2 regions of the Bacillus cereus group sp. BfR-BA-01430 genome follow, and region 1 is predicted to be linked to the other one. Evidence: riboswitches for the same ligand, from Rfam matches in the RefSeq annotation. Region 1 holds a riboswitch; the other holds the start of a gene.

Region 1 (4,437 bases):
CAAGTGTGGGCGATTGGAGGAGCATTTGCTTGTTCTGAATTTAAGGAATTTAACGATGCGGATACTGGAGCGGCACTAATAAAATTTGAAAATGATACAATGGGTATTTTTGTCGCAGGTCGAAACTGCATGCATGGTTATCATATTGAAACGGAAATTATCGGTACAAAAGGATCGCTTCGCGTTGGAACAGTTCCAGAAAAAAATGCCGTGACTGTTTTTGATCAAACAGGTGCAGTTCGCGAATGTTCAGAGGGATTTTTAGAACGTTTTGAACAAGCATATTTAAGTGAAGTAGAAGAGTTTATTCAATGCATTATCGAAAAACGTAAGCCAACAATTACGGTACAAGATGGAGTAAAATCAACAGTGCTTGGATATGCATGTAAAGAATCATTTGAAACAGGTGAACTTATCAATGTTCAGAACTTTCAAATAGATAAAATTCATTCGTAATACATTTCTAGATTATAAGATGGGGTAGGTAGAGGGCTTTTATGATACAAAATAAAGAGCAAGAGGGCACTCTACTCCCTTTTAGAGAAATAGATATCATTTGAAAGGGGTTTATTGCTCCATGGCATTTGTAACAATCATTACATTTTTAGTATATACGATTTTCATTGCCTGGTTTTCTTGGTATAAGACAAGACATATTGATTTAGATAGTTCAGATGGTTATTTTTTAGGTGGTAGAAGTTTGACTGGTATCGTTATCGCAGGATCACTTGTATTAACAAACTTATCAACAGAACAAATGGTAGGACTAAATGGACAAAGCTATGCAACTTCAATGGTCGTCATGGCTTGGGAGGTAACCGCTCCGCTAGCGCTCATTTTTATGGCATTTGTCTTTTTACCTCGTTACTTAAAAAGTGGAATTACAACAATCCCGGATTTTCTAGAGCAACGCTACGATTTACGAACAAGACAAATTATTTCCATTCTATTTTTATTAGGTTATGCCATCGCTTATTTACCAACTGTATTGTATTCCGGTGCACTAGTACTTGATAGCATCTTTAATATTTCACAACTATTTGGGCTTAGTAATTTTACAACGATTATGGTGATTGCACTCATCATTGGTATGACTGGTATTGCCTATGTTGTATTTGGCGGCCTACGTGCATGTGCTATTTCGGATACGCTAAATGGAATTGGTTTAATTATTGGAGGATGCTTAATTCCAATTCTTGGGCTCCTTGCACTTGGAAAAGGGAATATTATGGATGGTGTAAATCTTTTATTACATTCCCATCCGGAAAAATTAAATGCAATTGGAGATTCACAAGATTCTATACCTTGGACAACAATTTTTATGGGGCTATTGTTTAATAACTTATTTTATTGGTGTACCAATCAAGCTATTGTTCAACGTACACTAGGGGCAAAAAATTTAGCAGAAGGACAAAAAGGAGTATTGTTTGCAGGATTATTTAAAGTATTTGGAGCATTATATTTAGTGCTTCCAGGAATCATTGCGTTTCATTTATTTGGCAATCAATTAAAAAATGCTGATATGGCTTATCCGATGTTAGTAATTAAGATTTTACCTGTCGCATTATCAGGATTTTTTGCTGCTGTATTGTTCGGTGCTATTTTAAGTTCATTTAACGGTGCATTAAATAGTTCTATCACTTTATTCACACTTGATTTTTATAAACCAATTTTCAAGAAAGAAGCAAGCGAGAAAGAGTTAGTAAAAGTAGGGCGTATTTTTGCGATTACACTCGGTCTCATTGCGGTTATCGTATCACCATTTATTTTATATGCACCTTCTGGATTATATAACTACTTACAAGAAATGTTTGGCTTTTACAATGTACCAATTATCGCAGCTGTTGTCGTAGGATTTTTTAGTAAAAAAGTACCTGCAAATGCTCCGAAAATTGCTTTAGTCTTTCATATTGTTTTGTATGCGCTCTCAAAAGTGTTTTTAGGATCCATTAATTTTTTATATATTCTTAGTGTATTATTCCCGGCATGTGTAATTATGATGTTAATTGTCGGAAAATTAAAACCGAGAGAAACAGATTTTGAACTTTTCGATGCTAATAAAGTTGATTTAAAGCCATGGAAATATGCAAAGGTATTTTCAATCTTTCTTATTATATTCATGCTAGGTGCCTATGTATTATTCTCACCTATTGGGTTAGCCGCACAGTAATGATGTAATGGAATTGCTAAAAAAATGACTCATTTTTCATATTAATATACTATATAAGTTTGGATAATTGACAACCCTCTAAATTATGTTATGATGATTATCAAAACTACATAGTTATCATCTATCCACTAGGGGTGCCGATATTGGCTGAGATTAAAGTTTATCTTTAAGACTCTTAGTACCTGATCTGGTTCGTACCAGCGTAGGGAAGTGGAAGTGACAAAATATGATATTTATATATCTAGGCCACTTTCTTTACCTATAAGGAAGTGGTTTTTATTTTGTACATTTCTATTTTTTCGTTAGATGTTAGCTAAGTGTAGTATATATGAGGAGGGATACAAATGTCATTTTCACAGTTATTACGTCAAGAAGTTGCTCCGATTTGGCAAGCGAGTTTTGAGCATCCATTTATTAAAGAACTAGGTGAGGGAACATTAGATTTAGCTAGCTTTCGTTACTATGTTTTACAAGATTCCTACTATTTGAGTCACTTTGCTAGAGTACAAACATTAGGGGCGGCGAAGGCAATTGAATTGGAAACGACAGCTCGCATGGCGCATCATGCACAAAATACATATGAAGCAGAATTATCACTGCATGAAAATTTTGCGAAAAAATTAGGAATCACTGAAGAAGAAAAAGCAGCCTTTATTCCAGCACCAACGGCTTATGCATATACATCCCATATGTATCGCGCTGCTTATGAAGGACATTTAGGTGATATTATTGCGGCCATTTTACCGTGTTATTGGTTGTATTATGAAATTGGTGAACGTCTAAAAGAATGTAAACCAGAGGAACCGATTTACCAAGAATGGATTTCAGCATATGGTTCTGATTGGTTCCGCACATTAGTAGAAGAACAAATTATGCGATTAGATCAAATTGCGGAAACAGTAACAGAGTCGGATCGTAAGCGAATGAAACAGCATTTTATCATTAGTAGTCAATATGAATATTCGTTCTGGGAGATGGCTTATACGTTAGAAAAATGGCCTGTTAAAGAAAAAATAGTAACCCGGTAGATGTTCGTTTTATTTCTCCATTTTTCGTAATATATTATGAAAAAATTATACAATTAAAAAGAGAAAGAGGAAAGATAAAGAGGAGGTAGAACCCTCCTCTCTCTTTTTACTATTTTTTAACAAAAAATGGATTTTGATGATGGTATAATAAAAATAAAAAGGAGGTGGAATTTGTATTTTGTTTCAAATTTTAACAGTCTATTGATTTTGGATTTCATGTAAAATAACGAATAAAGAGAGGAAGTATTCATTTTATGGAAACGCTACAGTTGTTAGCCTTTAAAGATGTAATAGATCCACTTTTTGAGCGAACAGTATTTTATGTGCAATGGCCAAAACATTGGTCAAGTCTGTTATTAGAACACAATAGACCATACGAATTAATAAAAAAATTTAAGCTTCTAAATAAAAGATTGTATATCATGTTTTCTGATATTTTATTCATTGAGCATGATCCATATAAGTTAGCAGAAGATAGTCCATGGATTATATCTTTAAAACCTCTCAGCTCTGAACAGCTAGAATATATTTGTCGTCAATGGTATGCGTATATTCATAACTGGAAACCGACCGAAATGCCTGGAGAAGTTTTATTAGAATGGCAACCTAGTGCGATTTCACAGTTGTCGTTACTACATGATAAAAAAACATTTTATATATGGGTACCAGCATTAATTTCACAGTTGTTTTGCGAACATGCATTGCATCTAACTATAAAACAATATGAAGAAGTTCCTTTTTACCCGCTTCGAGAACAAAATAGATGTGAAGCGATGTCTGAGCCTATTCAGGATAAAAAAACAAAGGAATATTTTTCTTATGTATATCGGTTTGAGCTTATCACTCGTGGTATTGAAAATATGTTTTTACTTAAAGTTTCTATTGGTAAAAGGCGTTTTTATCAAACAGCAAATCAATATGAAAATTATATGATTATGAAAAAAAGAAAAGGAACTGTACTAGTCTCTAACTGCCATAATGAAAAGGATCAGTTTGTTACACTCAAAATAGAAGACGCGCGATTTGGAGTGAATTGGTCCAGAGCTTATCGGGAATTACAGAATGTTTTTATGCTTAAGAAACAGTTACATTTAGTTAAGATTATGACGAATCCAAAAAAATATATAAAAGGGAAAAGGGTACGAGCACTTGTTATATATGATGAAAATATCTTTAAGGTTCCTGGTACAAAAATAAAACGGGGGATAAGTAGAAGAGAAAAGGAAGTACTCTTACAAG
Region 2 (4,437 bases), on a different contig from region 1:
CTTTGCTTTTTCCTCTGCATCAATGTTATGAGATACTTCAGAAACAAGTCCAATTCCCCAAAAGTTTAAGAAGTATTGGTCATTTGCTTTTGCAACATCAACTGGCTTTGTATCCCCTTTTACAATCATATTTGCTGCATGAGCAATATTTTGCGGAATGCCAAGTGTACGAGAGAAGTCGTTACAAGTTCCTCCTGGAATAATGGCAAGAGTTGGTCTTATTTCAAGAGGAGCTAGGCCATTTGTACATTCAAAAACGGTTCCATCACCGCCAAAGACAATGATTAAATCAACTTCACTTGCAAATTCTCTACAATATTTCGTCGCATCTCCTTGCTCTTTTGTATGAAGGATCCGTAAGTCGAGAAAAGTGGCTGCTAGCGGCGGGACAATTTTTTCTAGATTTGTATGTAAATCCCCTTGTCCTGCTTTTGGATTGACAATGAGTAGAACTTTTTCAAACTTTGTCTTATTCATTTGTATCTCTCCCTTTGCTTCTTTAGTAATAATGCATGATAGAAATACACTTCATGGAAGTGTCAACTTACTTCTCTGTTACAACTGAAGCGATATATGGCAAGTTACGATATTTTTCTGCGCAGTCAATACCATATCCAACGATGAATTCATCAGGGATTTGGAATCCTACATATTCTGCTTGTAAGTCTACTTTACGACGTTCTGGTTTATCCAACAATGTACAGAATTTCAATGTTTTTGGTTTATGCATGAAGAAATGATCTTTTAAGAAATGAAGTGTTAAACCAGAATCAATAATATCTTCTACAACGATGACATTTTTTTCGGTAATATTGACATCGATATCTTTTAGTAATTTAACTTTCCCGGTTGTTTCAGTTTGGTTACCATAGCTAGAGGCAGAGATGAAATCAATGGTTACATCGTTTTTAATATGACGAATTAAATCAGCGGCAAAGACGAAAGAACCTTTTAATACAGCAATAATAATGATTTCTTCCCCAGCAAAATCACGCTCGATTTGATGTGCCAATTCTTTGACTTTTGCTTGCAGTGTTTCTTCGGAGATTAATGTATCTTTTATTTTAATATTCATGAGAATCCTCCTGCGTTATAAAACTTATGAACATTTCGACTGTAAAGGATAGAGAAAGAAAAGTCAAAAAATGATAATGAGAAGTGAAAATTCAATATTTTTTAACAAAATCCTCCACAAAAGGTCTGATGATATGATATAATGATGACAAAGAAAACGTTTTCATAAAAGGTGAGAGTCATGAAAAAGAAACAGTACACAAGTGTTACATTTATAAAAGCATTATTTCTAACAATTGTTCTTGGGTTGTTAGCTTATATAATTGATATTCCTGTGCTTCGAGTTTCATTAATTGGAATGACTTTAATTCTTGGAGCTATTTCTCATGGAATGATGCGTCAATTATATGAAGCGGGATTACATGATAATAAAAAATAAAGTATAATGTAAAGCCTTCATTTATAAGAGATGGAGGTTTTTTCATTTCTTACAAAAATGTAAGGTGATTTGTAAGAATAATCGATAGTTGAGTGATATTATTTCAGGTACCATAGAAAGTGTAAAGAAAAAGACAAACACAAACACATTTTAGGTAAATGTAGTTTTAGGTATTCTATGCGAAAAGGAGTAGGGGGGAATGAAGAAACGTTGGACAAACTTTGCTTTTCTATCTACTAGTAATACTATCATACTAGATGGAGAGATGACTCTTTCTCACTTATTTGATCAATCAGATAATGAAACTTCTTCAACATTTACAATGAGATGGTGTAAATGGGGCGAACATTGTAATTTGGAAGAAGGGACCCCTAATCAAGAGCAAAGACTCATCTTTACTAACCCGATTGAAGCATGGAGTGTTCAATATCATAAGTGTAACGTCAAAAATCACTTAAAGAAAACTGAGCCGAGACAATTTTCTTCGGATTCTCCTACTCTAGAATCGCGTGAAAGTAACAATTAAGTACTGAGACACGAAAAGGCACTATAGAGAAAATCTACAGTGCCTTTTCCATTTTGTTAATAAAAAAGGTTGTAGAGAATGCTTTCCCTACAACCTAAAGAATATCATTTAGGCACTCTTATTTTTTGAATTGATATGATACGCACGAATGCTTTGGAATAAACGTGGTGAAGTTGTATATAGAAGCAATAGCAATACGGTACATAATGCAAAAGAAGCAAGCATTGTACTACCATTTACAATGAAAGAGTACAGAAAGGCTGATTGTCCTTTTGGTGCGTATTGCCCCCAGAAAATAATTCCCGCAATAAAATGACAGAAATAGCGTGCAAAACTGCCGATAAATGTCCCTAGGATTATATACAAGAGAGCTTTTTTTCCTTGGTTATTTTTTTCTGTTACTTTTTCTTTGCGACTCCCAACATCATCTTTTGCTTCAGCTACATAGTGGTTATTTGAAATGGCTTTTTGAATTGGGCGATGAAATAAACCAGCAAATCCAATAAAAGCAAAAGCAATGAAGTATTCAATACATGCTTGTATTGGCGTTAAAATATAGGCATCCCCGACGACAATTTGTAATAATCCCCAAATAAGCCCTCCTAAAAAAGCCATTTTGAATCCCCAGCGATAAGCAATAATAAAAATAGGAATCATAGCAAATGAAACAGAACCGCCTGTTGGGATTTTAATTGATAATGGTAAAATGTCGATGATTAAGGCGAAGGCTGCAAGAATTGCAGATTCAATCATCGCTTGTAAATTGGTATTACGCATGTTGGCATTCCCCCTAAATCCAAGTTGCACAAAAAAGAATTATGTACCATAGGGAGATATAAAATACGTAATGAAGAAGAGGATATGTATTTTAACGTTTGCACAATTCCTACATTAGCATTAACTAACAGGTTCTAAGGGTCGGAACAAATTGTTCCCTCTCAGCAATATAGCTCCCCCTGTGATAACGAAATTCTTTATTTGTTAGATTCATTTTAATCGAAATGGATGAGGATGGCAAATGAATCTTGTATTGCCATTATTTCAATATAAGTGTGCGAAAATGTTAACAAATAGAATAGAAAAAGCTATAGTGTACGATTTATACAGTATGCTATAATTTCGTTGAAAATAATTATCATTCTCTTTTGAGGAGGAAGATTATGAGTTTGGTTGATATTCAAGTCGGTGAAAAAGTATTAGTGAAAAGTATGCAGGCATTAGATAAATTGTTAAAACGGAGATTAGCTGCGTTTGGTCTTTCGGAAGGAAGTGAATTGCGTGTGAAACAAAAGGCGATGTTCAAAGGGCCGTTTACACTAGAGTGCCGCGGACAATTCATTAGTATTCGTCATTGCGATGCGAAAATGATAAAGGTGGAATTAGTGTGAATAAAGTTGCATTGCTAGGAAATCCAAATACAGGAAAAACATCATTATTTAATGCGTTAACAGGTTCTTATGAATATGTAGGAAACTGGAGCGGGGTAACGGTAGAAAAAAAGATTGGGAAATTGAAAGATAAACAAGGAACATTAATTGATCTACCAGGTGTATATGATTTAAATCCTGTTTCTCGAGATGAGGGAGTAGTTACTCACTTTTTATTAACAGAGGAATTTCATTATATGTTAAATATTGTTGATTCTTCTCAATTTGAGCGTAATATGCATTTAACATTACAGCTTTTAGAATTTGGTAAGCCCGTTTCTATTGGTTTAAATATGATTGATGTGGCGAAGCAACGCGGAATTGTGATTGATGTAAAAAGATTATCAGAAATATTAGGAGTAACAGTTGTTCCTGTTGTTGCAAGAAGTGGGAAAGGCTGTGATGAATTACTAGCTACTCTTCATGAAAATAATAGGAAGGAAATGAACTCATTTATTCTTTCATATGGTGAACAAGTAGAGGCAGCAATTGCAAATATAATGACACTTTTTATGAAAGAAAATTATGAGCATTCAAGATGGCTAGCGCTTCAATTTTTAAGCAATAACGAAGTAGTGGAACAAGAGATAATGGGATTGTCCATTTATCATGAATTAATAACAATACGCTCTCAGTTAGAGAAAAAACTGGATTGTACGTTAGAAAAACATATTTATAATACACGTGCAACGTATATTGAAAAGTTAAAAACAAGTGTCATTCAACATAAACAGGAAGGGAAAATTCCTTTTTCAGAAAAAATAGACAAGTTGATTACACATAAAATTTTTGGACTTCCAATCTTTTTAGCAGTTATGTTTTTCATTTTTCAGGTTACGTTTACGTGGATTGGCACACCACTATCGGATATGCTCGATGAATTTTTTAGTGGACAACTTACAGATTGGGTTACGGCTGGACTGGTTCATATAGGAGCTTCTGCTTTTATTCAAGCGCTTATTACGGAAGGAATTATTGCTGGCGTTGGTGCTGTATTAGTATTCGTCCCGCAAATCTTTGCTTTATTCTTT

The links. Region 1 has a riboswitch for thiamine pyrophosphate ahead of tenA (thiaminase II). Riboswitches for the same ligand answer to the same signal wherever they lie in the genome.
Positions count from the first base shown of each region.
Region 2: linked by a shared signal. The riboswitch ahead of thiT (energy-coupled thiamine transporter ThiT) and the one ahead of tenA (thiaminase II) in region 1 are both predicted to bind thiamine pyrophosphate.

Region 1 is NZ_JAKUEW010000002.1:289,918-294,354, reverse strand. Features, by position in the region: gene MR058_RS05935 (Gfo/Idh/MocA family oxidoreductase) at 1-456, shown strand, start outside; gene MR058_RS05930 (solute:sodium symporter family transporter) at 578-2,170, shown strand; TPP riboswitch at 2,291-2,396, shown strand; gene tenA (thiaminase II) at 2,515-3,198, shown strand; gene MR058_RS05920 (pPIWI_RE module domain-containing protein) at 3,453-4,437, shown strand, end outside.
Region 2 is NZ_JAKUEW010000005.1:185,200-189,636, reverse strand. Features, by position in the region: gene MR058_RS12135 (diacylglycerol/lipid kinase family protein) at 1-477, opposite strand, end outside; gene hpt (hypoxanthine phosphoribosyltransferase) at 545-1,075, opposite strand; gene MR058_RS12125 (hypothetical protein) at 1,256-1,453, shown strand; gene MR058_RS12120 (hypothetical protein) at 1,653-1,979, shown strand; gene thiT (energy-coupled thiamine transporter ThiT) at 2,088-2,756, opposite strand; TPP riboswitch at 2,845-2,946, opposite strand; gene MR058_RS12110 (FeoA family protein) at 3,140-3,367, shown strand; gene feoB (ferrous iron transport protein B) at 3,364-4,437, shown strand, end outside.